One region of the Variovorax sp. CCNWLW235 genome, then DNA from elsewhere that is predicted to be linked to it. Evidence: riboswitches for the same ligand, from Rfam matches in the RefSeq annotation. Region 1 holds a riboswitch; the other holds the start of a gene.
The links. A riboswitch is a leader RNA that binds a small molecule or an ion and turns the genes downstream of it on or off. The one in region 1 is predicted to bind glycine.

Region 1 (14,935 bases):
ACAGCGCGCATGCGAGGTCATGCGCGCGATGGAGCCGGGCCAGAAGATCGACTGCGATGCGCTCGACATGTTCACCAGTGCGGCGGTGCAGCGGCGGGCGTTCGATGCGAACGAAGGCATTGCGCCGCACGCGGCTCGTCGCGTGCTGAAGGAACTGGGCGAGGCCGAAGCGACCGCAAAGCCCGCGGCGCCCGCGCGGCAAGCGGGCCCCAGGGAAGCCGCCGTGCGCACCACCCTGCGCGCGCCGCTGCAGCGCTTTGCGCTCGACGCGCTGCAGCGCCACCTGAAGGAACTGCGCGGCCGCCATGTGGAAGACGGCGCGCTGGTGGTGCTCGACAACGCGAGCGGCGAGGTGCTGGCATGGGTCGGCTCGTCGGGCCCGCTGAGCCAGGCGGCAGAGGTCGATGCCGTCACCGCGCTGCGCCAGCCGGGCTCCACGCTCAAGCCGCTGCTCTATGCACAGGCCATTGCCGAGAGGCGGCTCACCGCGGCATCGCTCATCGACGATTCGTCGGCGCAGATCAACACCGCCAGCGGCCTCTACATTCCGCAGAACTACGACCGGCAGTTCAAGGGGCCGGTGTCGGCGCGCACGGCGCTCGCCGCATCGCTCAACGTGCCGGCCGTGCGAACGCTGGTGATGGTGTCGCCCGAATCGTTCGCGCGGCAACTGCGCGCGGCCGGACTGCCGCTGCGCGAAAGCGGCGACTACTACGGCTACAGCCTCGCGCTCGGCAGCGCCGAGGTGTCGCTGCTGTCGCTCACCAATGCCTATCGCATGCTGGCGAACGGCGGGCGCCACGGGCTCACCACGCTCACGGCGCGCACGGCCGCGCCGCCGCCGGCCTCATCGGCCAAACCCAGGGCCGCCGACAACACATCCGCCGCCGCAGCGCCCATGCTCGACCCGGCCGCGGCCTTTATCGTCGGCGACATCCTGTCCGACGCGAACGCACGCACGCGCACCTTCGGGCTCGACAGCATTCTTTCGACGCGCTTCTGGACCGCCGTGAAAACCGGCACCAGCAAGGACATGCGCGACAACTGGGCCGTGGGCTGGTCGCAGCGCTACACGGTGGGCGTGTGGGTCGGCAACGCGAGCGGCGCGTCGATGTGGGACGTGAGCGGCACCAGCGGCGCGGCCCCGGTGTGGGCCGAGGTGATGCGCTTTTTGCACGCACGCGAGCCGAGCCGTGCGCCCAGGCCGCCCGCTGGCCTGGTCGAAGCGCGCGTGGCTTTCGGGCCCGGCGCCGACGGCAATCCGCTCGAAGCGGCGCGCAGCGAGTGGTTCCTGCAGGGCACGGAGCAGCCGCTCTTTGCGCTCGACACCGGCGCGGGCACGCCGGCGGCAAACACCGCGGCGGCGCGCATCATCGCGCCGGTCGACGGCACCATCATCGCGCTCGACCCGGACATTCCGCCCCTGCACCAGCGCGTGCGCTTCGAGTCCGAAGGCCGCGGCGTGCAATGGCGCATCGACGGCAAGCACTTTGCGCGCGGCAACAGCGCGCAATGGCTGCCCTGGCCGGGGCGCCACGTGATCGAACTCGTCGACGCGACGGGCAAGGTGGTCGACCAGCGCAGGCTCGAAGTGCGCGGCGCGGGCGTGGTCGCGAAAAGCGCCCGCCGATGAAGTCGGTCATCGGCGGGGTGCGGGCTCTGCGGCTCTGGTGGTGGTTGAGCCTGCATGTGGCTGCGCTGCTCGCGTGGCCCTTGCCGGCGCAAGCCAAGCCTGTGCCTATGCCACCGATGCAGTCGCGCGTGGTCGATCTGACGAACACGCTGAAGCCCTCCCAAGCCGAAGCTTTGCGGCAGCAGATTGCATCCATCGAGAGCGAAACCCAGGCGCAGTTTGCGGTACTGATCGTGCCCACCACCGGGGAAGACTCGATCGAGCAGTACGCCACGCGTGTCTTCGCCGCCTGGAAGCTGGGCCGCGAGCAAGAAGACGACGGCGTGCTGCTGCTGGTGGCGCTGAAAGACCGCCGCATGCGCATCGAGGTGGGCACGAGCCTGGAAGGCGCCATCACCGACATACAGGCCGCCCGCGTCATCGACGAGCAGTTGATGCCGGCCTTTCGCAGGGGCGAGTTCGCGGAGGGCATCGAGGCGACGCTGCGAGTGCTGTCGCAGCGGGCCGGCACGCAGCCTTCCATGATGATCGCCGAGCCGGACACGCCGGAGGACGAACAGCACACGCTGCAAGCGCAGGAAGAGCCGGATGAAAGCGCCCCCACCGGTGGTATGGGCCGCGTGACGCCTGCAGGCTGGGCCCTCTTCGGCGTTCTGCTCTGGAGCGTTGGCGTGGGCATCTGGCACAGCCGGCGGTCCGGCAAGCCGAAGCGCAGGCGCGCGGCCGCCCCGGCCCCGGATTCGTTCTCGCGCGCGCATTCCCACTGGAAGCTGTCGTTCGGCATGCTCATGGCCCCTGCGCTGGCGGCCGCCGTCATCCTGCGCGAACCTGTGATGCTTTTCATGCTTGCGACGATGCCCGCCCCGCTCGGCTTCGGGCTGGGAATGGCCTGCGCTCGCTCGCGTACCGCGCGGCGCATTACCGCCGCCGCGGTGCTGCTGATCGTGCTGCTCGTCGTGGCGGCCCGCAGGGTGGGAGCGGACGTGCTGCTGCAGGGTGCCATGTACCTGTTCGCCGCCATGATCGGCCTTGCGTTCGCCTCGGGCGTGGCGTTCGGCATGCGCAATGCCTGGCGCGCAAGCTTCGCCAGCTTCGGTTTGCGCCTTCTCTTCGTGCTCGGTGCCATGGCCGCGATGAGTGCGACGGCCTTCCAGGGCATTGCAGAGGACACGATGTGGATGCCGCTCACGTTGGTGGCTGTGGTGACATCGGCATTCGCCTTTCTTCCGCTCGCCTTCGGCAATGGGAGCGGCGCGGGCCGCGTTCGCTACAGCTCGAGCGACAGTGGCTGGAGCGGCAGCAGTTCCTCCAGCAGCTCTTCTTCCTCGTCGTCGTCTTCGTCATCTTCATCGGGCGGCGGCGGCTCCAGCAGCGGCGGCGGGGCATCCGGCAGCTGGTAGCTGCAATCCCCTGCTTGCGACTGCGGCATTGAAGCCGGCGGACAATTCATCCAATGATTCAATGAATAGGCCTTTCTGATACATATGCTGGCCCAAGCACCCCGAACCTCCCTTGCCGACAGCGCAGCCAACAGCATTCGCGCCGAAATCTCGGCCGGCCGCTGGGCCGTCGGTTCGCGCATTCCCGTCGAGCCACAACTCGCACTGCTCCTGGGCGTGAGCCGCGGCACCGTACGCGAAGCCGTGAAAACGCTGGTCTCGCGCGGGCTGCTCGAAGTGCGGCAGGGCTCCGGCACCTATGTGCGCTCCGGGTTCGATCCTTCAGCCAACTTGCAGAAAATGCGGCGCGCGAGCCTGCGCGACCAGTTCGAGGTGCGCCGCGCGCTCGAGGTAGAAGCCGCCCGGCTTGCCGCCGTGCGCCACACCGCCAAGGACCTGCGCAACCTGAGGGCCCTGCTCGACCAGCGCGGCTCGCCGGACGCAAGCGACGGTGGCGCGAGCTTCATCCAGCGCGACCTGGATTTCCACCTGGCGATCGTCGACGTTTCGGGCAACCTGGCGCTGGCGGAAACCTGCCGCTTCATTACCGGCTACATCAAGGACACCATCGGCAGTTCAATCGGCACCAGCCTGCCGGAACCTGACCAGGCGGCGCACGAATCCATCGTCGAAGCCATTGCCAGCCGCGACCCCGACCGCGCCGCGGAAGCGGTTCGCGCCTTCATGGCGCCCATGCTTCACGCACTGTCGAAAGCCGAGCCATGAAGGGCATTCGATGAGCGCGGTGCCTTTTTCCACCAACCGGGCCGCCGGCGAACTGCTGATCGACGCCGAGGCGGACAGCATGCCCGCGCCGCACCCCACGCCGGCGCCGAGCCTGGCCCGCCGCATCCTGCTGGGCGCGAGCGTGGTGCTGATTGCCTTCAACCTGCGGCCGGTGTTTGCCAGCCTTTCGGTGATGCTGCCCGAAATCATGGCGGCCACCGGCCTTTCGGCCACCGCCGCGAGCCTGCTGACCACCCTGCCGATCGTCTGCCTGGGCGTGTTCGCGCCGCTGGCGCCGGGCCTGGGCCGGCGCTTCGGCACCGAGCGCACGCTGCTCGGCTGCATGGTGCTCATTCTGGTGGGCACAGCGCTGCGCGGCACCGGCAACATTCCGCTGCTGTTCCTGGCCTCGGCCGTTGCGGGCAGCGGCATCGCGGTGTCGAACGTGCTGCTCTCGGGCCTGGTGAAGCGCGACTTCGCCGGACAGGCGGCGCTGATGATGGGCCTCTACACCATGGCGGTGTGCGGCGGCGCGGCCAGCGCGGCCGGGCTCACGGTGCCGCTCGAACATGCATTGGGCGGCGGCTGGACTTCCGCGCTGGCCATGTGGGCGCTGCCGGCCCTGCTGGTCACGCTGATCTGGGCGCCGCAGGCCCTGCCGCTGAAGCCGGTGGCAAGCGAATCGGGCTTTACCGTGCGCGGGCTCTGGCGCGACCGCCTGGCTTGGCAGGTCACGTTCTTCATGGGTCTGCAGTCGGCCCTTGCGTACATCGTGATGGGCTGGCTCGCGCCCATCCTGCGTGAGCGCGGGTTGGGCGGCGAAACCGCCGGCTACGTGGTGTCGCTCGCCGTGATGACGCAGGTGGTGACCTGCCTCGTCGTTCCCGCCGTGGCGGTAAGGCTGCGCAACCAGCGCGGCCTGGCCGTGGGGCTGGCCCTGCTCACCCTGGCCGCCATGCTGGCGATGCTGTTCGCGCCGCTCTCCGGCGTTTGGTTCTGGGCCGTGCTGCTGGGCATTGCGCAAGGCGGCACCTTTGCACTCGCGCTCACCTTCATGGTTCTGCGCTCGCCCGATTCGCATGTGGCGGCGCACCTCTCGGGCATGGCGCAGGGCGTGGGCTACATGGTGGCCGCGTGCGGCCCGCTGCTTGCCGGCCTGCTGCACGGCTGGACCGGGAGCTTCCGCGCATCGTCGTGGCTCTTCATCGGGCTGGGCATTGCGCTGGTGATTGCGGGCCTCGGCGCGGGGCGCACGATGCATGTGGGCGCGGTAACGGTTCCCCGGCGCTGAGGCCGGCGCACCACCCGCTATCGCAGGTAGCTCTCGGCAAGCATCGCCCAGTAAGCCGCGCCGATCGGCAGGTTGCTGTCGTTGAAGTCGTAGCCCGGGTTGTGCACCATGCAGCCGCCGTGCTCGCCTGTCGCGCCGTTGCCGATGAAGAGATAGCAGCCGGGCTTCTTCTCGAGCATGAACGCGAAGTCTTCGCTGCCGGTAACCGCCGGGCCCTGCGGCTCCACGTGTTCGGCGCCCACCAGCTCGCAGCCGATGCGGCGTGCGAACTCGGTTTCTTCGGGTGTGTTCACCAGCACAGCGTAGCCCTTGCGGTAGTCGACCTGCGCCTTCACGCCAAAGCTTTCGGCCTGGGCCGTGACGATGGCCTTCAGGCGCTTTTCGAGCAGCACGCGCACTTCGCGGTTGAGCGAACGCACGCTGATCTCGAGCACCGCCGTTTCGGGAATCACGTTGTTGGCCTTGCCCGAGTGAATGGCGCCCACGGTCACGATGGCCATCTCTTGCGGATCGGCATTGCGCGAGACGATGGTCTGCAGCGCCATCACGATGCTCGACGCGGCAACGATCGGGTCGGCCGTGCGGTGCGGCATGGCGCCGTGGCCGCCCACACCGGTGAGCGTGACGGTGGCGTAGTCCGACGAGGCCATGGCCGCGCCCTCGCGAAACACCAAGTCGCCTTGCCGGCGCCCCGGCGAGTTATGCATGGCATAGACCGCATCGCACGGGTACTTTTCGAACAGGCCGTCTTCCATCATCTTCACGGCGCCGCCCATGCCCTCTTCGGCCGGCTGGAAGATGAGGTTGAGCGTGCCCGAAAACTCGCCGTGCTGCGCGAGGTACTTGGCCGCGCCGAGCAGCATGGCGGTGTGGCCGTCATGCCCGCACGCGTGCATGATTCCGGGGCGTCCGCTGCGGTAGGCAAGACCTGTTTTCTCCTCGATGGGCAATGCGTCCATGTCGGCGCGAATGCCGATGGCGCGCGTTCCGCTGCCGCGCTTCAGGCGGCCCACGAGCCCCGTCACGCCCAGGCCGCGCTCCACCTCGTAGCCCCAGGCGGTGAGGCGCTCGGCCACCAGGTCGCTGGTGCCGAATTCCTCGAAACCGAGCTCTGGGTTCTGGTGGATCTGCTGGCGCACCGTGACGAATTCGGCGGCATTCTTTCTCATGTACTCGAGGTAGTGCTGGGCGCTTTGAGGCATCGTGGTCTCGTGTTGCGAATGGGTGGGTGGATGGATGACGGAAGGTCGGCTCAGGGCTGCAGCGCCATCGAGGCGGGCAGCCGGGTCCACGGCAGGTCGGCCGGGTCGGCCGCCATCGGACCGGGCGCCTTGGCCACGAGGATGTGGCTCGCAATGGGCGCGAAGTCGGCGCGAAAGTGCACGGAGCTCTTGTTGACCAGCACCTTCATCGCCTCCGGCTCGATGCCGACGAAGCGGAACAGCTCGCGGTCGAGCATCTGGCTCTTGCCGCTGCCCACGGCAATCAGCACGCCATCGATCTCGAGGCAGGCGCTCGGGCCCAGCTGCACCGCGCCGCCCCGGAACATCGGGCCCTTGAAGGTCACCACGCCATCGCTCAGCGCCCGCACGGTGAACAGCCCTTCCACCGGCTTGTCGCTGAACCTGCCGCCCCAGGTCGGCACCGAGGTGCCCACGCCGATGCGGATCTGCGCGCCCACGCCGGCCTCGTGGGCGGCCGCCGCGGCGGCGGGATCGAACATCAGGCCGAGCGCGATCTTGCCCGGGTAGCGCTTGCCCGCGCCTTCGGCCAGCAGCGCGTGCAGCATGCCCGAAGTGTTGCTGTCCGCGCCCGCGCCGGGGTTGTCCTGCGTGTCGGCAATGACCACCGGCTTGTCGGCGCCTTCGGCCAGAGAGAGCGCACGGGCCACCGCGGCGCGCGGCTCCAGCACTTCGAGCCGCCATTGCGAACGCGGCTGGTCGATGCGCTCGAACAGCGTGGCAACGGCGGCGCCCGCGTCGTCGCCATAGCCCCACACCACGGGGCCGCATTCGGCAATGTCGGCAGCCGGAAAGCCGGTGGCAAAGCTCAGCACCGCATCGTGCTTTTCGTCCAGCTCCTTGAGCAGCCGGTACACCGAGGCGGCCGGCTCGATCATGGTCGATTGCACATTGAGCGGCAGCAAAAAGGAAAGCCGCCGCGCATGCAGCGGCTCTCGCGTGCCGCGTGCAATGCGGCGCGCGAGCAGCCGGGCGGCCAGCTTTCCGGTGTCTGCCATGTCGACGTGCGGATAGGTGCGGTAGGTGGCCAGCGCATCGGCCTCGGCCAGCATTTGCGCCGTGATGTTGCCGTGCAGATCGAGGCTCGCAACGATGGGGATGTCGGGCCCGACGAGCTTGCGGATGCGCGCAATCAGTTCGCCTTCGGGGTCTTCAAGATGCTCGGTGACGGCCGCGCCATGCAGGTCGAGATACACCGCGTCGATGCCGCCCTGCGCGAGTGCGGCGGCCAGGTCTTCGGTGATGGCCCCCGCAATGCGCTCGAACGCGTCTTCGGTTACGTGGGCCGAGGGCGTGGCACCTGCCCATGCCGACGGCACGAGCGACCAGCCGTTCTCGCGCGCCGCATCGATGAAGCCGCCGATGGGAATGTTCTTGCCCGCGTAGGCGGCAATGATCTCTGCGCCGCGCCGGTACGGAGGAAAACTCGAGCCGGCGTTGAATGCGGCCCAGTCCGCCTTGCTGGGTGCGAAGGTGTTGGTCTCGTGCTGGAAACCGGCGATGAAGACTTTCATGGGATCCTTTTTTCTCGAACTTTTCTCGAACGGACGAACGAAGAATTTCAGCTGCGTGCAAAGGCAAAGTCGCGGCCCGGCGCCGCTGCCAGCAGTTTGCGCGTGTAGTCGTGGCTCGGGGCGAAGAACACGTCGCGCACCGAACCGCGCTCCACGATCTCGCCCTGGCTCATGACAAGCACGCTGTCGCAGATCTGGCTGGCCACGCGCAGGTCGTGGGTAATGAAGAGAATGCCGATCTTCAGCCGCTGCTGGATCTCGTCGAGCAGGCGAAGGATCTGCGCCTGCACCGAAACGTCGAGTGCCGACACGGCCTCGTCGGCAATCAGCACCTTGGGATCGCAGGCCAGCGCGCGCGCAATCGAGATGCGCTGGCGCTGCCCGCCCGAAAACTCGCTGGGGTAGCGGCGAAGCGCATCGGGCGAAAGGCGCACAAGGCGCATCAGCTCTTCGGCGCGCGCCCACGCCTGCTCGTAGGGCGTTCCAAAGTTGACCGGGCCTTCTACGATCGAGGCACCCACGGTCTGCCGCGGATTCAGCGAACGGTACGGGTCCTGGAAAATCACCTGCACCGTGCGCCGGAACGGCGACAGCGCGCGCCCTTTGACATGCGCCACCGAGCGGCCGTCGGCAAAGATGTCGCCCGAGCTCGGGTCGATCAACCGCGCGATGCAACGCGCCACCGTCGACTTGCCCGAGCCCGATTCACCCACGATGCCCACGGTTTCGCCGGGCCTCACTTCGAGTGACACATTGCGCGCCGCATTCACCGTGCGGCGCTTGCCGGGCCAGCTGCCCGTGATGTAGGTCTTGCAGATGTTCACCGCGTTGAGCAGGGGATAGGTGTCCACCACCGGCGGCCGGCGCGGCGGCGAGAGCTCGGGCACCGCGTCGAGCAGCATCCGTGTGTAGGGCTCGCGCGGGGCCGTGAGCACCGCCATCTTGTCGCCCTTCTCGATCATGGCGCCCAGCTCCAGCACCACCACCTCGTCGGCAATTTCCGCAACCACGCCGAAGTCGTGCGTGATGAAGAGCACGGCCGTACCGTTCTCGGTTTGCAGCTCCAGGATGAGCCGCAGTATCTCGGCCTGCGTGGTCACGTCGAGTGCGGTGGTCGGCTCGTCGCAGATCAGCAGCACGGGCTTGAGGATGAGCGCCATCGCAATCACGATGCGCTGGCGCTGCCCACCCGAAAGCTGGTGCGGATACGAAGCGTAGATGCGTTCGGGCTCGGGCAACCGGACGCGCGCCATGATGGCCATGATCTTTTTCCGACGCTCGGCCGAGCCCATCTGCACGTGCTGCGCCAGCATTTCGTCGATCTGCGCACCGCAGGTCATTACCGGGTTGAGCGCGGTCATGGGCTCCTGGAACACCATGGCCATCGACGGTCCGCGCAGCTGGCGCAGGCGCGCGGGAGTTGCGGCCAGCAGGTTTTCGCCCTGCAGCTCGACGGTGCCGCGCACCGGTACAAGGCCGGAAGGCAGCAGCCCCATTACCGCGTTGGCAATGACCGACTTGCCCGAGCCGGACTCTCCGAGCAGGCAGACGATTTTTCCGGGCGGTACGTCGAATGAAATCTTGTCGACCGCATGCGGCCGGTCGCCGCCGCGCGGGAGCGAAATGGCCAAGTCGCGAACGGAAAGAACAGGTGCTTGCGCCATGTTCAGCCCCCGCGCTTGTTGAACTTGGGATCGAGCGTGTCGCGCAGCCCGTCGCCGAGGATGTTGACCGCCAGCACCGTGAGCGCCAGGAAGATGCCGGGGAACAGCACGTTGTGCGGGAACTGGTTGAACTGCGCCCTGCCCTCGGCCATGATGTTGCCCCAGGTGGCCATGTCGGCCGGCAGCCCGACACCGAGGAACGAGAGGATGGCTTCGACAAGAATCGCCGAGGCGCACACATAGGTCGCCTGAATGATGAGCGGCGCAACGGCGTTCGGCAGGATGTGGCGCACAAGGATCTTCCACGTCGGCGTGTCCAGCGCAATGGCTGCTTCCACATAAGGTTCTTCACGCACGGTAAGCACCACCGAGCGCACGAGGCGCGCCACGCGCGGAATCTCGGGCACCGCAATGGCCACCACCACCGTCAGCAGCTTGCCGCCGAACAGCGCCACCAGGCTGATCGCGAACAGAATGCCGGGGATGGCCATGACGCCGTCCATCAGCCGCATGATTGCGCTGTCGAGCCGCCGAAAGTAGCCGCCCAGCAAACCGACGAGCATGCCGAACACCACCGCCAGAACGGCCACCGACACGCCCACGGTAAGCGACACGCGTGCACCGTAGAGGGTGCGGCTCCATATGTCGCGGCCCAGGCTGTCGGTGCCCATGACGAACAGGTGCTCGAAGGTGTCGCCCGCCAGGCTGTTGAACTCGCCGCGCGTGCCGGGCAAGAGGTTGCCGCTGCCGGGGTCGATGGCGGTCGGGTCGATGGTGCCGAGCCATGGCGCGGCAAGCGAGATGAGCACCAGCAGCAGCAGCACGCCGCCGCCGACGCGTACCGACCAGTCGGCCAGGATGCGCTTGAGCAGCGACCGGCGCTTGGGCGGCGGCAACGGTTCTACGATGGCTTCGCCTGCAGGCATGGGAGTGGCAAGTGAATCGGTCATGTGTTTGCTTCTTCTTGCGCCTCAATAGCGAATGCGCGGATCGAACACCAGGTAGCTCAGGTCGATCAGCAGGTTGACCAGCACATAGACGACTGAAAAGAACAGCGTGATGCCCTGTATCAGCGGAAAGTCGCGCGACAGCACCGCATCCACCGTAAGCTGGCCGAGGCCCGGAATGGCGAACACGGTTTCGGTAACCACCACCCCGCCGATCAAGAGCGCAATGCCGATCCCGATCACCGTGACGATGGGAATTGCCGCGTTGGCAAGCGCATGCCGCATGAGCACCCGTTTTTCCGAGATGCCCTTGGCGCGCGCGGTGCGGATGTAGTCCTCGGTCATCGCCTCGGCCACGGCCGCGCGCGTGACGCGCGCAATCAGCGCCACGTAGATGATCGACAGCGTGATCGACGGCAGGATGAGGTGCTTGATCCAGAGCAGCGGCCCCTGGCTCAGCCGCTGGTAGCCCTGCACCGGCAGCCACTGCAGGTGCAGCGCAAAGATCCAGATGAGCACATAGCCGATCACGAACGCCGGTATGGAAAAGCCCATGACCGAAAAGCCCATCAGCATGCGGTCGAGCCAGCCGCCGTGCCGCCAGGCGGCAACAACCCCGAGCGGCACCGCGACGAGGATGGTGACCACCAGCGTCACCGCCGCGAGAGACACCGTCGGCTCGATGCGCTGGCCGATGAGCTCCACCACCGTTTTCTTCATGAAGTAGGACTCGCCCAGGTTGCCTTGCAGCAGCCGGCCGCTCCAGTGCAGAAACTGCACGGGAAGGGATTCGTTCAGCCCCAGCTGCTCGCGCACCTTGGCGATGTTCTCGCTGGTGCCGCTGTCGCCCACGATGGCGGCCGCCGGATCGCCGGGTGCCAGCCGGAGCATGAGAAACACGATCAGCGCAACGATGACAAGCACCGGCACGGTCGACAGGATTCGGCGCGCAAGGAAGATCAGCATGGGGTTTCCAGAAAAGAGCGCCCGTCAGTTCTTCTTGATGTTCCAGAACACGGCAACGGGCGAGCGCACCACGCCGCTCACCGCCGCCTTGCGGTAGGCGGTCAGCGGCTTGTATTCGCCGATGGGCGCGTAGATGCCGGTGTCGTACACGCGCTGCTGGATGGCCGTGGCCAGCTCCTTGCGCCGGGGTTCGTCGGCCGTTGCGAGGAAGTCGGATTTCAGCTGCTCCAGCTTCTCGTCGGTGGCCCAGCCGAACCAGCCCTTCTCGCCGTTGCCCGTGAGAGGCGCATAGAACATCGGGTTCATGTTGTCGGCAATGCCCCAGCCGGTGATGAAGAGATTCCAGCCGCCCTTGTCGACCGGATCTTTCTTGGCGCGGCGCGTCACCAGCGTGGGCCAGTCCATCGACTGCATGTCGACATTGAAGCCGGCCTGCTTCAGCAGCTGCGCCATCACGGGCGGAAACTTGTTGAGCAGTGCAAAGTCGGCCGGGTACATCAGCACCACGGGCTTGCCGTCGTAGCCGGCGTCCTTCAGCAGGGCCTTGGCTTTCTCGAACTGCGGCTTGCCGGTGAAGTAGCCGGTCTTGTCGCTGGAGAAGATCGTGCCGCAGGGGTACACCGATGCGCAGCTGTTGTAGAGCTCCTTGTGCACCATCTGGGCGCGCATGAGCGCCTCCTGGTTGATGGCCATGATGGCGGCCTGCGCGATCTTCGGGTTGTCGAAAGGCGGGATGATGTGGTTCAGGTGCAGCGCGAACGAGCCCTTGGGAATCGGGTTGTCGACCGTGATGGACGTGTTGCCCTTGAGCGCCGTGTACTGCTCGGGCGGCAGCCACTCGATCATGTCGACCTCGCCGTTGGCAAGCGCATTGGCCTGCGTTTGCGCATCCTTCAGGATGATCCATTCCATGCGGTCGACATACACGTTCTTGCCGCCCGCCGTGCCCGAGGGTGCTTCGACGCGGGGCACGTATTTGGCGTTCTTCAGGTACACGATCTTCTCGCCCGGGCGGTACTCGTCCTTCTTGAAGATGTAGGGCCCGGAGCCCGTGGCGTCGTCGATCTGCTTGTCGGGCGGCGTGGCGGCCACGCGCGCCGGCATGATGAAAGGCGGATTCGACGAAGGCTTGCTCAGCGCGTCGAGCACCATGCCGAAGGTTTCCTTGAAAACCAGCTTGAACGAATTGGCGTCGACGGTCTCGGCCTTGTCGAGCGCCGCATACATCTTCTGCCCCAGCCCGTCGCGCTGGCCCCATCGCTTGAGCGACGCCAGCACGTCTTCCGACGTCACCGGCTTGCCGTCATGAAATTCCAGGCCCTTGCGCAGCGTGAACGTCCAGGTCTTGCCGTCTGCGCTGGTGGTGTACTTGTCGACCATCTGCGGCTTGACCTTGCCCTGCTCGTCCACGCCGAAGAGCGTGTCGTACACGGCATAGCCATGATTGCGCGTGATGAACGCGGTGGTCCAGATCGGATCGAGAATCTTCAGATCGGACTGGGGCACCACCCGCAGCACCTTGCCCGCCTCTTGTGCGAACGCGCTTGCAACGCCAATAGCGAGCATGGCGCTCACGACAACGGCTTTCAGGTTTCGTTTCGACAGCATCTTCGGTTCTCCGGTTGAAAAAATCGTGAGGAAAGTCAGCGAAAAACGGGGGTCGATTCGGGCAGGCGCCTGCGTGCATGCGCAGGCCTCGGCACACCCGATGAAGAAGGGAACGATGCGCGGTGCGCTCTGGCAAAGGTCATGAAGAAGAAGGCTCCGGAAGCGCGCAAGGCCACCCCGCGCACTGCGCGAGATGCCCCTGCTGTCCTTTGGCCTGAGAGATTCACCATGCACGCTCATCGCGCATGGCTTGCCCCTTCGGCGGCCGCCCTCGGAGTCCTTTTGTTCAGGACGCCGGGCAGCGCTCTCCAGCGTTAGTCGTTCATCCAGTCTGGGGACCTGAGCGTTACGGGCTGTCGCCTTCGGTAATGCACTAACTCGAAGCACCGAGCCGGCATTTCTCCTGGATGTTTTCTTCTAAGCAGAATGCGTGCCACTCGGGCGCGTGCGCACAGGGGCGCATGCGGATTGAAACGCGCCCCGAAGCTACTGCGGTCCGCCGCAGAAGCTCACTCTTTCGGTGGTCTTGGCGGTGAAGTGAAGACGCGTGGTGGTGGTACCGCTGGCGGGTGTGTTGGCGGGCCACTCGCTCTGCAGCCACGTGTATTGCCAGCTGTAGGGTCCGCCTGGCTTGCCGGGTTCTTCGTAGGCGATGCGAAGGCTGCCGTTGCTCTCGTCGTGGCAATGCTTCGAACTCTTGTATTCCTTTTCGCTGAAGCAGGCGCGGATCATCTTCGAGCAAGAGAAAGGAATGCCCTCGTGCACGGCCCGGGTGTCGTCCAGCGGCACGAAGTCGGCCTTGCTGAACGATGCGCCGCCGCCCGAATACATCTCGGACACGGTCTGCAGCACGGCCATGGCCCATTGCCCTTCGGCCAGCGGATAGAGTGCCGGCGCAAGCGAAAGGCGCGTGTCGGACATGCCGCCTGCGGCGTCTTTCTTCATGCCGGCCACATAGGCGCTGAAGTCGTGCAGGCGCTCGATCTGCCAGGTCTTCGCGTCCTTGTCGCGCTTGACGCGGGCCATGGCCAGCGGCTCGGCCGAGAGCACTGCAAAGCTGTTTGCCGCGGCGCCGCGCAGCCGGTACAAGCCCAGCGCATGCGGGTCGCAAGGCTGCGGCAGCAATGCGCACAGGCGGGCGCGCCAGTCCGGATCGACCGACTGCGGCTTCTTGACCGCGTCGAGCACCTGCGCCGAGGGGGCGGCGAACACATGGCCGGCCGATGCGGCAAGCACCATGGCGGCAGTGCAAAAAGCAGGCAGCTTGTTCATGCCGGAATGGTAGCCAGAGGATTCGAAAGATGCTGCTACCAAATGCGCCGACATGCCAATGTTGTAGCCTTCGCCCGTGGCCGCCCGGCCTCGACAACGGAGCGACGAATGGCTGACAAGATCCTGGTGTTCTACGGTTCCTACAGGTCGGACCGCATGGGCATTCGCCTGGCCGACTACCTGGTGGCGGGCCTCGGTGCGCGAGGTGCCGATGCCGAACTGATCGACGCGCAGGCGGTGGGCCTGCCCATGCTCGACCGCATGTACAAGGAGTACCCCAAGGGCACCGCGCCCGCCCCCATGGAAGCACTGGCGCAGAAGATTCGCGGCGCGGACGCCTTCGTCTTCGTGACGGGCGAATACAACTGGGGCCCGCAGCCCGGGCTGAAGAACCTCACCGACCACTTCCTGGAAGAATGGTTCTGGCGGCCCGCTGCCGTTGCCAGCTATTCGGCGGGCCGGTTTTCAGGCGTGCGCTCGGGCACCGTGTGGCATTCGATCCTGTCGGAGATGGGCATGGTCGTCGTCTCGAGCACGCTCGCCGTCGGGCCGATCTCGCAAACGCTCGATGCGGACGGCAAGCCCACGGGCAGTGCGGGCGAATCTCTCCAGCGCTCGTTCGGCCGCTTTGCCG
Region 2 (14,935 bases), on a different contig from region 1:
GCCCGCCACCTTGGCCAGCAGCGTGGGGCTGGGCGCGCTGCGCTTGAGCGGCGGAGCCGAGAAAGCCAGGCGCTCGCCTTCCAAGCGCAGCGGCACCAGGCCTGCTGCGCACTGCTGCACGACGCGGCCCGCCGCCTTGGGCTTGCCGCCGGCCTGCAGCCAGGCATGGCAGCTGCCGATGGTCGGGTGGCCCGCGAACGGCAGCTCGCCGCCCGGCGTGAAGATGCGCACGCGGTAGTCGGCCGTGGGCTCGGTCGGCGGCAGCAGGAAGGTGGTTTCCGACAGGTTGGTCCACTGCGCAAAGCGCTGCATGGCGGCGTCGTCGAGACCGGATCCGTCGAGCACCACGGCAAGCGGATTGCCGAGGTAGGGCGTTGCGGTGAAGACGTCGACTTGTTTGAACGGGCGGGGTTTCATGATGTCATTCGAGCGGGAGATCGAGCACGCCGCGCGTGCCCGGACGGGAGAGGAGTTCGCTGTACCAGCGTTCGAGGTTCGGCCAGCTGGGGCGCTGGTATTCGGCCGGCGGCAGGCCGAACCAGCGGTGCGCCTCGCAGCCGATGGGAATGTCGGCCATGGTGAAGCGGTCGCCCGCTATGAAGGGCTGGCGTGCAAGGTGCGCGTCGAGCATTGCGAACAGCGCTTCGCTCGCATGAACCGAAGCCGCGATGAGCGCAGGTTCGCGTTCGGCCGGCACCGTGCGCACCCATTGCACGAAGGCATCGCGGCTCGCGCGGTTGAGCGTGGTCTGCTGCCAGTCCATCCAGCGCTCGGCGTCGAAGCGCGCGGGCAGGTCGCTCGGGTAGAACTTGCCGTGCGAATGCTTGGCGCACAGGTAGCGCACGATCACGTTCGATTCCCAGAGCGTGACGCGTTCGCTGCCTTCGCCGTCGTCGATGGTGGGCACCATCGCGTTCGGGTTGAGCGCCAGGTATTCGGGCGTTTGCACCACGCCGAAACGGCCGCCGGCTTCTGTGCGTTGAAAGTCGAGCCCGAGTTCCTGCGCGCACCAGACGACTTTGCGCACGTTGATCGAACTGATGCGGCCCCAGATGTTGAGCATGGTGTTCAGCTTCCTTGAGCAGGTGTGGCGGACAGGGCAGAAGGCATGGAAGGACGGTCGAGCAGCAGCAGGCGAATTGCCAGGCCGACCATCACCAGCGCCAGCAGGCCGCGCTGGAATCTTTCAGCCCCCGGACGGCGCTGCAGCCAGCGGCCTGCTTGCCCGCTGCATGCGCCGAGCAGCGTGTTGAATGCGAGCGCGGCAGCCGAGAGCATGACGCCGAGCTGCAGCAGTTGCAAGGGCACGCTGCCGCGCGCCGGGTCGACGAACTGCGGCAGGAACACCATGAAGAACAGCAACGCCTTCGGATTGACCAGGTTGTTGAAAAAGGCCATGCGCACGATGCGCGCGAAAGCGGAGGGCTGCGCGCGCGTGCCGCCCGGTAACCCGACGTTGCTGCTGCGCAGCGACTGCACCGCCAGCCACAGCAGGTACAGCGCGCCCGCGTAGCGCAGCAGGTCGAAGGAAGGAGGCCATGCTGCGACCAGCGCGGTGACGCCGGTGGCGGCAAAGAGTGTATGCACCAGGTCGGCCGACGAAATGCCGAGCGCCGCCGCAAACCCGCCGCGCGGCCCGTGCGCCACGCCGTGCGAGAGCACGAAGGCCATGTTCGGCCCGGGCGACAGGAACAGTGCGAGCACGGCCAGGAGGAAGAGCGCGAGCGTGGCGAGGCTGATCATGGCGTGACCTGCAATGCTTCTTCCTTCAGGCGGCCGCTGTTGCCGCAACCTGCGGGAGGTAAGGCTCGATGTTGCGCATGGCACGCGCCACGTAGTCGTCCTTTTCGCCCACCGGCGCGACATAGTGCAACGCACTCCTTGCTGCCTCGACGCCTTCGCTGCGCGCGATGAGCCAGGCCGCGAGGTAGGGCGCCGACAGGCAGCCGCCGGCGGTGGCCCCGTTGCCGCTCGCGAAGAAAGGCTGGTTGAGCACCTCGACGCCGGCCTCCTGCACCCACGGCTTGGTCGTGAGGTCGGTGCACGCCGGCACTGCGCCCAGCAGGCCCAGCTTGGCGAGCAGCAGGGTGCCCGAGCATTGCGCGCCGATCAGCTGCCGCTTGCCGTCGAGCCGGCGCAGCACACCCATGATGGCGGGATCGGCCGCAATCTCCCGCGTGCGGATGCCGCTGCCGACGAGCACTGCCTCGGCCTCGGTGGCGGCCTCGAGCGTGGAGCTCGCATGCACGGTCACGCCGTTCATCGAGGTGACCGTGGCGCTGGGCGCGGACAGCGTCACGCGCCAGCCCGGCTTCTTGATGCGGTTGAGCACGCCGAGCGCAACCAGCGAATCGAGTTCGTTGAAGCCGTCGAAGGTCAGTATGGCGATGTGCATGGTGGTACCTCTCTGTATGGCGTGTATGGCGGCTCAGACGGGTTCGGGCGCGAGCTTGCGTTCAGCCACTAGCGCCAGTTCTTCGCGCAGCGTCAGGGCCAGCGCGGCGATGGCGACATCGATTTCTTCGACGCTGGCCGTGACGAACGACAAGCGCAGCGTGCGCAGATCGCCCTGGCCCGCATAGAACGGTGCGCCGGGAACGAAGGCCACGTTGCGCTTCACCGCCTTGGGCAGCAGTGCCACCGTGTCGATGCCTTCGGGCATGCGCGCCCACAGGAACATGCCGCCCTTGGGCGCGTTGAACTTCACGTCCAGCCCGGCCATCTCGCGCGTGAGCGCGGCGATCATCGCGTCGCGCTGGCGCTTGTAGAGCGCGCGGATCGTGGGCACATGGCTGTCGAGGAAGTTGTCTTTCATCACCGCCGAAACCATGCGCTGCGTGAAGATGGGCGTGTGCAGGTCGACCGCCTGCTTGGCCTGCAGCAGCTTGGGATAGATGGCCTTTGGCGCGACCAGGAAGCCCAGGCGCAGGCCGGGCGCGAGCACCTTCGAGAACGAGCCCAGGTAGATGCAGCCTTCAGGATTGCGCGCGGTCAGCGGCAGCGGCGGCGCTTCGTCGAACCACAGTTCGCCGTAGGGGTTGTCCTCCACGATTGGCAGGCCCGCAGCAGCGGCCGCGGCGGAGACGTCGGCGCGGCGCTCTTCGGTCATGGTGCGGCCGGTGGGGTTCTGGAAGTTGGGCAGCAGGTAGATGAAGCGGGCATCCTTCGCCTTGGCCACCAGGTCTTCGACGATCACGCCGTCGTCATCGCTTGCCACGCTCACAGGTTCAGGCTCCATGGGACCGAAGGCCTGCAGCGCGCCAAGGTAGGTGGGCGTTTCGACCAGCACCTTGCTGCCGGGGTCGAGCAGCACCTTGGCAACGAGATCCAGCCCCTGCTGCGAACCGGTGGTGATGAGCACCTGCGCGGGATCGACGTTCCACGGCAGCATGTCGGCCACCGCCTGGCGAAGCGGCGCGTAGCCTTCGCTCGCGGCGTATTGCAGGGCCGCCTGGCCGTCCTTGTGCAGCAGCTCGGCGCAGGCGTCGGCAAAGGCCTGGATGGGGAAGGTCTTGGGCGAGGGCAGGCCGCCGGCCAGGCTGATGATGCCGGGGCGCTCGGTGACCTTGAGGATTTCGCGCAGCACCGACGGGTTCATCTTGGCGGCGCGGGCGGCGAGTTTCCAGTTCATGGGTTCTTCTTTCAGGCGGGTGGGGTGAGAGGCGATTGTCAGGATTGTTCGGCGCGCGCCGGGCGCGGCGAAACGGCAGGAGCGGGCTGCGGCTGGGAGAGGCGCTTGCCGAGCACCACGGTGAAGACCACTGCGCCGGCAAAGCCGAGGGTCACTACATCGAGCGGCTCGCCCAGCAACGGAATGGAGGCGAGTATGGACAAAAACGGCTGCAGCAGCTGGGTCTGGCTCACGCGCAGCGCACCGCCCATTGCAAGGCCGCGGTACCAGGCGAAGAAGCCGATCCACATCGAGAACACGCCGACATAGACGAAGCCCGCCCAGGCCGTGGTGGCGATGGGCTCGTGCGGCCACAAGGCAAACGTGGCCGGCAGGGTGACCGGCAACGCCATCACACACACCCAGCAGATTACGCGCTCCGCGCCGAGCGACGGCGTGACCTGCGCGCCGTAGATGTAGCCGAACGAAGCCGCGATGACTGCGCCGACCAGCAGCAGGTCGGCCCATTCGAAACCGAAGCCGTGGCCGTTCTGGCTTGCGCGCAGCAGCGAGAACAGCACGACCAGCACGCTGCCTGCAATGGCGCAGAGCCAGAAGCCGAGCCGCGCGCGCTGGTGCAGCACCAGGGCTGCGACCGCGGCGGTCACCAGCGGCAGCAGTGCGGTGACCACGGCTGCATGGCTGGCCGTGACCACGCGCAGGGCATAGCCCAGCAGCAGCGGGTAGCCGATCACATTGCCGAGCACCGCCATGCCGAGCGGCTTCCACTGGTGCCGCGCAGGCCGGGGCGATCGCGTGGCGAGCAGGAAGATCGTCGAGAGAACGCCGGCCAGTGCGGCGCGGCCCAGCGTGACGAACCAGGGCGAAAGCTGCGGCGCGTCTTGCGTGCCGGTGGCCAGCCGCGTCATCGGCAGCGTGACCGCAAAAAGCGCCACGCCGATCACGCCCAGCCACATGCCGAGGGTTTCGTCCTTGATCGTGAGTCGGCCGCTCATACGCTCAGCATCCACCAGGCCGTGAGCACCAGCACCAGCCCCATCGCGCGGTTGAACCACAGCAGGCGCTTGCCTTTGGACAGCCATTCGCGCAGCAGCGCGCCGACCAGCGCATAGGTGAAGTTGCTGATGAAGGCGTAGACCAGCATCACCGGCGCGACGATGGCGAAGCGGCCGAGCGCATTGGGCTGCCCCGCAATCCAGCCGGCCACCAGCGTGAGCGCGAGCAGCCACGCCTTGATGTTGACGAACTGCAGCATCACGCCCTGTCCGAAGCCGATGTGGAGGCTGGCGCTGTCCGCACGGCCGAGCGTGGCGCTGCCGCTCAGCTTGTAGGCGAGCCACAGCAGGTAGCCCACGCCGAGCGCCTTGATCGCCAGGCGCAGCGAAGGCACGGCCACCACCAGCGCGCCGATGCCGGCCGCGCACAGCACGAGCAGCAACGTCCAGCCCACGGGAACCGCGACCACGAAGCGCATGGCGCGCGGCAGGCCGCCGTTGGCGGCCAGGGCGGTGGAGAGCGTGGTGTTGGGACCGGGCGAGAAGCTCATCGCCGTGGCCAGCACCAGCAGCGCGGTGAATTCTTGCCAGTTCATTGCATACACTCTAAACTTTGGGACCATTACAGTTCCAATACAGTTGATCGAACATATTCGAAAACTGTATTGGCCTGCCACTCGACACAGAAGCGCAAGGCCGATGCTGACACGAACCTCCACCCAGTCGCTCACAGGGCAATTGGCCGACCGGCTGGCAGAGCGCATCCGCACCCGGCTGCTGCCGCCCGGCGCGCGCCTGCCCTCGGTACGCGAATGCGCGCGCCAGCAGGGTGTGAGCCCTTATACGGTGGTGGCCGCCTACGACCAGCTGCTGGCGCAGGGCCTGGTCGAGGCGCGCCGGCAGCGGGGTTTCTACGTGCGCGATGCGGCGCCCGCGCCGGAGGGCCGCCCGGCCAATGCGGCGCCCATGGTCGCGCAGATGATGGCGTCGCGTGTACCGGCCGACGCGAGTTCGCTCATCCGCAGCATGTTTCATCGGCCGAGCGACAAGCCGCAGCCGGGCATGGGGGTGTTTCCGCCGGACTGGATGTCGTCGACCTTCATGCCGACCGCGGTGCGCCGCATGACCAATACAGCCGCGCTGCAGGAGCTGTCGCTCCAGTACGGCGAACCCTCCGGCGACGCCGCGCTGCGCCGCAGCCTGTCGAACAAGCTCGTAGGCATCAACGTACCGGCCGCGCCCGACCAGATCGTGACGACGGTCGGCGCCACGCACGCGCTGGACATCGTGAGCCGCACGCTGTTGCGCGCGGGCGATCCGGTCATGGTGGAGGAGCCTGGGTGGGCGCTCGAATTCGCGCGGCTCGAGGCGCTGGGCATGCGCATCCTGCCGGTACCGCGCCGCGCCGACGGACCCGACCTGGAAGTGATGGCGCAGTACTGCGCACTGCACAGCCCCAAGCTCTTCGTGAGCGTGAGCGTGTTGCACAACCCCACCGGCTACAGCCTCACGCCGGGCAGCGCGCACCGTGTGCTGAAGCTGGCCAACGAGCACGACTTTCACATCGTCGAGGACGACACCTACAGCCATCTCGCGCCCGAGCACGCCACGCGTCTCAGCGCGCTCGACGGGCTGCAGCGCACTATCTATGTGAGCGGGTTCGCGAAGATCCTTGCGCCCAACTGGCGCATCGGTTTTCTGGCCGCCTCGCCGGAGCTGAAGGAGCGGCTGCTCGAAACCAAGCTGCTGGCCACGCTGACCACGCCCACGCTGTTCGAGCGGGCGCTGTCGTGGTGCATCGACCAGGGGCAACTGCGCCGGCACGCCGATCGCATACGCATCCGGCTCGACGGCGCGCGCAGCCGCGCAGTCAAGCTGGCCATGGCGCACGGCTGCACCTTCGCCTCGGAGCCCGCGGGGCTGTTTGGCTGGGTCGATACCGGCGTGGACACCGACGCGCTCACGCAGCGCATGCTCGACCAGGGCTACCTGCTTGCGCCGGGTTCGCTCTTCCATGCGCGCAGGCCGCCGAGCACGATGATGCGCATCAACTTCGCGACTTCGCAGGACGCCGCATTCTGGAAAGTGTTCAGCAAGGTTCGCGCAGAGCTTTGACAGTTCCGGGCAGGTAAACGCGAGGGCCGCAGGCCCAAATTGCCGGTGCGTTGGAGTAAGCTGGCATCACAAGAAAACCCAACCCGGAGACCCCTGCATGAGCAACGCCAGCCAGCCTTTTGACTTCAGTCAATTTGTCCCCGGATTCGACTTTCTGAAGAACCTCGCAGGCGGTGCCGCCGGAGCGGGAGCTGCCACAAGCGCAGTGCCCGGTTTGCCGAGCCTTGCGAGCTGGGTGGCGCCCACACTCAGCGTGGAAGAGGTAGACAAGCGCATCCAGGAGCTCAAGACCGTGCAGTACTGGCTCGAACAGAACGGCCATGCTCTCAAGGCCACCATCCAGGCGCTCGAGGTGCAAAAGATGACACTTTCGACCTTGCGCGGCATGAACGTGCGGATGGAAGATATCGCAAGCGCGTTCACCAAGCAGGCGGCTCCGGCGGCCGCACCGGCTGCCGCATCGGTCGCGCCTGAGCCGGAAGTCGAGGCCGCGGAGGAAGCGCCGGCACCCGCCAAAAAAGCGCGCAGCAAGCCGGCGTCGGCTGCCTCCGCATCGGGCAGCGACGGTGGCGTGATCGATCCGATGCAATGGTGGGGTTCATTGACCGAGCAGTTCCAGCAGATCGCCACATCGGCGCTGCACGACGCGGCCCAGCTCAAGGTGCCTGCATCGGCCGCCGCTCCCGCGGCTCCAAAGCCGGCCGCAAGGAAGGCGACAGCAACCGCTGCCAAAAAGAAGGCACCGACCGCGGCGCGAAAGCGAACGACCGGACGGCGCTGACGTCATACATACACACCTTGAAGAGAACGGGTTGGCACGCATCATGAAGTTGTTTCCCTCCGGTCACGCCACCCATCCGCAATGGCGCATGGCGGCCGGCCTTGTGCTGGCCCAGTTGCGCGCCCAAATGGCGCTGCCCGACTACGCGTCGGCACCGACGCTCGGGCTGCTCTACATCACCGACCACTATGCGTCCGATGCGCAAGACATCCTCGACCACCTGAGCGCCGAGCTTCCGGAGGTGACCGACTGGTCCGGCACCGTCGGCATCGGCGTATCGGCCAACAATGCCGAATACTTCGATGAGCCCGGCCTGAGCCTGATGCTCTGCGCGCTGCCGAGCGACCAATACCGTGTGTTCTCCGGCGTGGCGCCGCTGGGCAACTCGGAAATGAGCGGCTTCGAGGCGCATACCGCGCTCGTGCATGCCGACCCGGCCACCCCCGATCTCACCGAATTGATCGGCGAGATGGCGGGCCGCACCGACACCGGCTACCTGTTCGGCGGCCTCTCGTCGGGCCGTGCAGGCGCCTTGCAGTTTGCGGTCGGCGGCAACGGCAACATCCGCGGCCACGGTGCGGCGGGCGGCGTGTTCTCGGGAGGCTTGTCGGGCGTGGTGTTCGGCGAAGGCGTGCGGCTGGTGTCGCGCGTCACGCAAGGCTGCCAGCCGCTGCGCTCCGGCGCGGGACGCGAGCGCGAGATCACCGAAGCCGATGGCAACCTGCTGCTCAAGCTCGACGGCGAACCCGCGCTCGACGTGCTGCTGGCCGACCTGCAGGTGACGCTGGAGCGCCCACAGGAAGCCATCGACGCCGTGCGCGCCACCCTGGTGGGCCTGGGAGATGCGGGCAGCGACGGCATTCGCCGTACCGGCGACCTGGGCGCCGACGTGCTGGTGCGCCACATCATCGGCCTGGACCCCACGCGCCGCGGCATCGCCATTGCCGACGTGGCCGAGGCCGGCATGCGCCTGACCTTCTGCCGGCGCAATGCACAGGCCGCGCGCGCCGACCTGATGCGCATCTGCGCGGAAATCCGCGAGGAGCTGGAGCCCGAAGAGCAGACCCTGGCCACCGCGCGCGCCGTGGCGGCCGGAGAAGCCGAAGCAGCGCCGCATCCGGCGCGCCGCATTGCCGGCGCCGTGTACGTGAGTTGCTCAGGACGCGGCGGGCCGCATTTCGGCGCACCGGGCGCCGAACTGCAGATCGTGCGGCACGCGCTGGGCGACGTGCCGCTCGTTGGCTTCTTTGCGGCGGGGGAGATTGCCCGGCACCACCTGTATGGATATACGGGGGTGTTGACGGTGTTTACCGGCAACGACTGACCGCCGCCACGGCCAGATCAGGCCGGCTGGAGCACGCGCGCTGCTGGTGCAGGCATGCCGGCAAACGCAAAATCGACTTCGGGTGCAAGCCCGCTCACGATCCGCGCCACCGACTTGCCCGAGCCGCACGCATGCGTCCAGCCGAGCGTGCCGTGCCCGGTATTCAGGTACAGGTTCGGCAGCTTCGTCTTGCCGACCAGAGGGACGTTGCTCGGCGTTGCGGGGCGCAGGCCGGTCCAGAACTGCGCCTGCGTGGTGTCGCCGGCGCCGGGAAAGAGCTGTTCAACGCGCCGCACGATCGCTTCGCAGCGCACGCGGTTCAAGTCGCGGTCATAGCCGTTGAGCTCGGCTGTGCCGGCAATGCGCAGGCGGTCTCCGGAGGCTGAGGTGTAGTGCGAGAACACGAGCTTGAATTCGTCGTCGGTCAGCGAGACCTGGTGCGCCCTCGTCGCGTCTTTGACCGGCAGCGTGACCGAATAGCCTTTGGCCGGATAGATGGGCAGGCGCATGCCCAGCGGCGCGGCATACAGCGGACTCAACGCGCCCATTGCAAGCACGAAGGCGTCGCCGCGGATGCGTTGAAAGCGCCCTTCGCTGTCGGTAGCTTCCACGTGGTCGATGTTGCCGCCCGCTTCGCGCAGCGCAGTCACCGTGTGGCTCATGAGGAACTTCACGCCCGCCGCTGCCGCGAGGCGTGCCATTTCGCGGGCGAAGAGGTTGGCGTCGCCGGATTCGTCTTCTGCCGTGTAGGTGGCACCGGCCAGTTGCGGGCGGATGTGCGCAAGGGCGGGCTCGATCTTTACCGCCTCGTCCGCGGAGATGACTTGCCGTTCGCATCCGAGCGCGCGCATCTGCTCGGCGGGCGCAAGGGCGCTGTCGAACTCTTTCTGCGTCGTATAAAAGTGCAGGATGCCTTGCGTGCGTTGGTCGTAGGCGATGCCGGTGTCGCGCCGCAACTGCTGCAGCACATCGCGGCTGTAGGTGCCCAGCCGCACGATCTGCTCGATGTTGTGCTTCGTGCGGGCGGGGGTGCATTCGCGCAGGAATTGCAGGCCCCAGAGCCATTGGCGCATGTCGGCGCGAATGCGAAAGAGCAGCGGGGCGTCTTCCTTGCCCAGCCATTGCAGCACCTTGAGCGGTGCACTCGGATTGGCCCAGGGTTCGGCGTGGCTGACGGAGATCTGCCCGCCGTTGGCAAAGCTGGTTTCAGCGGCCGGGGTGGCCTGCCGGTCGATGACGGTCACTTCATGGCCGAGCTGCTGGAGGTAGTAGGCCGAGGTCACGCCGAGCAAGCCGGCGCCAAGAACGATCACGCGCATTTCAAGTACCTTTGAGGTTGAAGCGCTTGAACGGCGGGCGAGGTCTGCTATTGAATAAATAGCAAGCAACCGGACGACCGCCGTCCAAGTTGCCGCTCCCCCTGTCCTCGGTACCTGAGAGATTCACCCGTTGCGCCCGCAACGGGTTTGCTCCTTCGGTGCATCACGCGAGGTGATGGCTCTCCAGACGGCGTGTCAGTTGGTGCAGTACAGGCCCCTTGCCGAAATTTCGAGAACTTCGTCGGGCCGACCTGAGCGTTTATGGGAGTTTGCGCCTTCGGTAGGGCAACCGGGGTTGCCCGCTCTCCTGCAGTGGCGCGATTGTAGGCGGAGCTTGCGGAGGCGCCAACCCTTGCTCCGGCCCGGCGGAGGGCCAATGGGATAATCGCCCGTTCATTCGCCAGAGGGCGATCGTTCGACAACAACAGGGGACCTCATGATCCTGGTAACCGGCGGCGCGGGCTTCATTGGCGCCAATTTCGTACTCGACTGGATCGCGCAGAGCGATGAGTCTGTCGTCAATCTCGACAAGCTGACCTATGCGGGCAACCTCGAGACGCTTGCATCGCTCAAGGGCAAGCCGAACCACATTTTCGTGCAGGGCGACATCGGCGACAGCGCTCTGGTCGATCACCTTTTGGCCGAGCACAAGCCGCGTGCCATCGTGAACTTTGCCGCGGAATCGCACGTCGACCGCTCCATTCACGGGCCGGAAGACTTCGTGCAGACCAACGTGCTCGGCACCTTTCGCCTGCTCGAGTCGGTGCGCGGCTACTGGAGCGCACTGCCGGCGGAGCAAAAGTCTGCTTTCCGCTTCCTGCATGTGTCGACCGACGAGGTCTACGGCTCGCTCTCCAAGACGGACCCTGCCTTTACCGAAGAGAACAAGTACGAGCCCAACAGCCCCTACTCGGCCAGCAAGGCCGCCAGCGACCATCTTGTGCGCGCCTGGCACCACACCTACGGCCTGCCGGTGGTTACCACCAACTGCTCCAATAACTACGGTCCGTTCCACTTTCCCGAGAAGCTCATCCCGCTGATGATCGTCAACGCCCTGGCCGGCAAACCCCTGCCCGTGTACGGCGACGGCATGCAGGTGCGCGATTGGCTCTACGTGAAGGACCACTGCAGTGCCATCCGCCGCGTGCTCGAGGCCGGCAAGCTCGGCGAGACCTACAACGTCGGCGGCTGGAACGAGAAGCCCAACATCGAGATCGTGAACACCGTGTGCGCGCTGCTCGACGAACTGCGCCCGCGCGCTGACGGCAAGCCGTACAAGGAACAGATCAGCTACGTTACCGACCGCCCCGGCCACGACCGGCGCTACGCCATCGATGCACGCAAGCTCGAGCGCGAGTTGGGCTGGAAGCCCGCTGAAACCTTCGACACCGGCATTCGCAAGACCGTCGAGTGGTACCTTGCACACGGCGAATGGGTACGCAACGTGCAAAGCGGCGCGTACCGCGAGTGGGTCGAGAAGCAATACGACGCCGCACCCGCGGCCAAGGCTGCGGCATGAAGTTGCTGCTACTCGGCAAGGGCGGGCAGGTCGGCTGGGAGCTGCAGCGCAGCCTTGCGCCGCTGGGCGAACTGGTGGCGCTCGATTTCGACAGCACCGATTTCAACGCCGACTTCAGCCGTCCGGAGCAGTTGGCCGAGACCGTACTCAAGGTGCGGCCTGACGTGATCGTCAACGCCGCGGCCCACACGGCCGTCGACAAAGCCGAGAGCGAGCCCGACCTTGCGCGCAAGCTCAATGCCACCTCGCCCGGCGTGGTGGCCGAAGCCGCCGGGCAGATCGGTGCACTCATGGTGCATTACTCGACCGACTACGTGTTCGACGGCAGCGGCAGCAAGCCCTGGCAGGAAGACGATGCCACCGGCCCACTCAGTGTGTATGGCCGCACCAAGCTCGAGGGCGAACAGTTGGTGGCCAAGCACTGCGCCAAGCACCTGATCTTTCGCACCAGCTGGGTGTTTGCCGCGCGCGGCGGCAACTTCGCCAAGACCATGCTGCGGCTTGCCAAGGAGCGCGACAAACTGACCGTCATCGACGACCAATACGGGGCTCCGACCGGTGCCGAGCTGCTGGCCGATGTCACGGCGCATGCGATCCGCGCCACCTTGCAAGACCCTTCCAAGGCGGGCCTGTACAACGTGGTTGCCGGCGGCGAAACCACCTGGTGCGGCTATGCGCGCTTCGTGCTGGAGCAAGCGCGGCAGGCCGGTGTAGACCTCAAGGCCGGCCCCGAGCAAGTTGAAGCCGTGCCTACGAGCGCCTTCCCGACGCCAGCGAAGCGGCCTCACAACTCGCGTCTCGATACCGCCAAGCTGCAGACCATATTTGGTCTGCGCCTGCCGCCCTGGCAAGAAGGCGTTGCGCGCATGCTGCGCGAGACGCTCTGAAGAGTGAATTCACACGAGAAGAAACGCATGACCACGACGCAACGTAAAGGCATCATCCTCGCCGGTGGCTCGGGCACCCGGCTGCACCCAGCAACGCTGGCGATAAGCAAACAGCTGCTACCGGTGTACGACAAGCCGATGATTTATTACCCGCTCAGCACGTTGATGCTGGGTGGCATGCGCGACATCCTGATCATCAGCACGCCGCAGGACACGCCGCGGTTCCAGCAACTGCTGGGGGATGGCAGCCAGTGGGGCATGAACCTGCAGTACGCGGTGCAACCGAGTCCGGATGGGCTCGCGCAGGCGTTCATCATCGGGGACAAGTTCGTGGGTAACAGCCCCAGCGCGCTGGTGTTGGGGGACAACATCTTCTATGGGCATGACCTCGTGCATCTGCTCGCCGATGCCGACGCGAAGCAGTCGGGTGCGACGGTATTCGCGTACCACGTGCAAGACCCCGAGCGCTACGGCGTGGTGGCGTTCGATGCCAAGGGCAAGGCCAGCAGCATCGAAGAAAAGCCGTTGAAGCCGAAGAGCAGCTATGCGGTGACGGGCTTGTATTTTTACGACAATCAGGTTGTTGACATCGCCAAGGCAGTTAAGCCCAGCGCGCGCGGCGAGTTGGAAATCACCGCTGTCAACCAAGCGTATCTCGACCTCAATCAGTTGAACGTGCAGATCATGCAGCGTGGGTACGCGTGGCTGGATACCGGCACGCACGAGAGCTTGCTGGAGGCGGGGCAGTTCATTGCAACTCTGGAGCATCGGCAAGGACTGAAGATTGCCTGTCCGGAGGAGATCGCGTGGCGCAACAAATTCATTACGACCGAGCAACTCCAAAAGCTCGCGATGCCGCTGGAGAAGAGCGGCTACGGCAGATATCTGAAACATTTGCTGAATGACGAGGTACGCTCATGAAGGTCACGCCGACCTTGATCCCTGATGTTCTCGTCCTCGAGCCAAAGGTATTCGGCGATGCAAGAGGCTTCTTCTTTGAGAGCTTTAACCAAAAGGCCTTCGATGAGGCGATCGGCAAGCACGTTGATTTTGTCCAGGACAATCATTCGCGCTCTGCCAAGGGCGTGCTGCGGGGGCTGCACTACCAGATCCAGCAGCCCCAGGGAAAGCTTGTGCGTGTTGTAAGGGGGGCGGTGTTCGATGTGGCTGTCGATATCCGGAGGTCTTCGCCGACTTTTGGCAAATGGGTCGGTGCCGAGTTAAGCGAAGAGAATCATCGTCAGCTCTGGGTACCGGTTGGGTTTGCGCATGCCTTTCTCGTGTTGAGCGATGAGGCGGAATTCTTGTATAAGACGACGGATTTCTACGCGCCGGCATATGAGCGCTGCATCCAATGGGACGATCCTGACCTGGCAATCGCTTGGCCTAACTTGGGCTTGCATCCTCAACTGTCTGCCAAGGATCAAGCAGGCGCGAGCCTTGCCCGTGCCGAAATATTCGACTGACTGGGCATGCCGTCACCTGCTGTGCTCTTGGCTGGCAGCGTACGAAAATTTCCTTGTCACAGGGGCCGCTCATGCGGCGGAGTTGCCGTCGCGAAGTCCTAGGGGACTTCCCGGGAGCTTCGGGGAGCGGAATTCTCTTCCCGGTTCGTGGCGAGCACACCCGTCGTCACGCCTGATTTTGTTACGCGTGGGGACGCAGAGCTAGGTCGGGATTGAGGCAAGCCGGAGTCATGAAGTGGCCTTTGTACGTTGGTTTGTCGCCACGATCATGGTGAAACTGCCAGCATGGCGGGGTACCGAGTGGCGTGCTGGGGGCGGCTGGACCCACAGCGACTAAAATGCAAAATAAAAGTTTTTCTTGGTAATCAAAATTAGATGAAATACGAGATCTATGTCGCATAAGATTTTGGTTACGGGGGGCGCAGGCTATATCGGTTCACATACGGTGGTCGAGTTGCTGAAAACGAATGCAGATGTCGTCGTACTGGATAACTTCTGCAATAGCACTCGTATGGCATTGACACGGGTAGAGAGAATTGCCGGTAAGCGCGTAAATTTTTATGAAGGCGATATTCGAAGTTCAAACCAACTACTCAAGATCTTCCGGGAAAACGAAATCGGATCGGTCATTCATTTTGCAGGGCTGAAGGCGGTCGGCGAATCTGTGGCGGATCCGATTTCTTATTACGAGAACAATGTCGCAGGAACCATCCAGCTCTTGAAGGTCATGCGACAATGCGATGTGAGGTCTTTCGTGTTTTCTTCCTCTGCAACGGTGTACGGCGACCCCGCTTCCATGCCGGTGCGTGAGGATTTTCCTCGTTCCGCGACCAACCCCTACGGACGTTCTAAGTTGATGGTTGAGGAAATTCTCGAAGATCTATGTAATTCAGAGGCT

Region 2: it holds a riboswitch for glycine, as region 1 does, so the genes downstream of both, V9L21_RS22235 (D-amino acid dehydrogenase) here and V9L21_RS04265 (ABC transporter substrate-binding protein) in region 1, are expected to answer to the same signal.

Annotation. Positions count from the first base shown of each region.
Region 1 is NZ_JBBCBW010000002.1:361,651-376,585, forward strand. Features, by position in the region: gene pbpC (penicillin-binding protein 1C) at 1-1,633, shown strand, start outside; gene V9L21_RS04225 (TPM domain-containing protein) at 1,630-3,033, shown strand; gene V9L21_RS04230 (FadR/GntR family transcriptional regulator) at 3,118-3,798, shown strand; gene V9L21_RS04235 (CynX/NimT family MFS transporter) at 3,809-5,089, shown strand; gene V9L21_RS04240 (M20 aminoacylase family protein) at 5,107-6,291, opposite strand; gene V9L21_RS04245 (M81 family metallopeptidase) at 6,342-7,844, opposite strand; gene V9L21_RS04250 (ABC transporter ATP-binding protein) at 7,892-9,508, opposite strand; gene V9L21_RS04255 (ABC transporter permease) at 9,511-10,458, opposite strand; gene V9L21_RS04260 (ABC transporter permease) at 10,480-11,421, opposite strand; gene V9L21_RS04265 (ABC transporter substrate-binding protein) at 11,446-13,029, opposite strand; glycine riboswitch at 13,222-13,351, opposite strand; gene V9L21_RS04270 (hypothetical protein) at 13,516-14,301, opposite strand; gene V9L21_RS04275 (NADPH-dependent FMN reductase) at 14,410-14,935, shown strand, end outside.
Region 2 is NZ_JBBCBW010000025.1:2,964-17,898, forward strand. Features, by position in the region: gene V9L21_RS22185 (PhzF family phenazine biosynthesis protein) at 1-417, opposite strand, end outside; gene V9L21_RS22190 (glutathione S-transferase family protein) at 422-1,063, opposite strand; gene V9L21_RS22195 (LysE family translocator) at 1,069-1,743, opposite strand; gene V9L21_RS22200 (DJ-1/PfpI family protein) at 1,769-2,395, opposite strand; gene V9L21_RS22205 (aminotransferase-like domain-containing protein) at 2,429-3,631, opposite strand; gene V9L21_RS22210 (DMT family transporter) at 3,670-4,626, opposite strand; gene V9L21_RS22215 (LysE family translocator) at 4,623-5,222, opposite strand; gene V9L21_RS22220 (aminotransferase-like domain-containing protein) at 5,326-6,741, shown strand; gene V9L21_RS22225 (PhaM family polyhydroxyalkanoate granule multifunctional regulatory protein) at 6,839-7,522, shown strand; gene V9L21_RS22230 (FIST signal transduction protein) at 7,566-8,846, shown strand; gene V9L21_RS22235 (D-amino acid dehydrogenase) at 8,864-10,165, opposite strand; glycine riboswitch at 10,257-10,362, opposite strand; glycine riboswitch at 10,395-10,485, opposite strand; gene rfbB (dTDP-glucose 4,6-dehydratase) at 10,602-11,684, shown strand; gene rfbD (dTDP-4-dehydrorhamnose reductase) at 11,681-12,571, shown strand; gene rfbA (glucose-1-phosphate thymidylyltransferase RfbA) at 12,599-13,492, shown strand; gene rfbC (dTDP-4-dehydrorhamnose 3,5-epimerase) at 13,489-14,037, shown strand; gene galE (UDP-glucose 4-epimerase GalE) at 14,429-14,935, shown strand, end outside.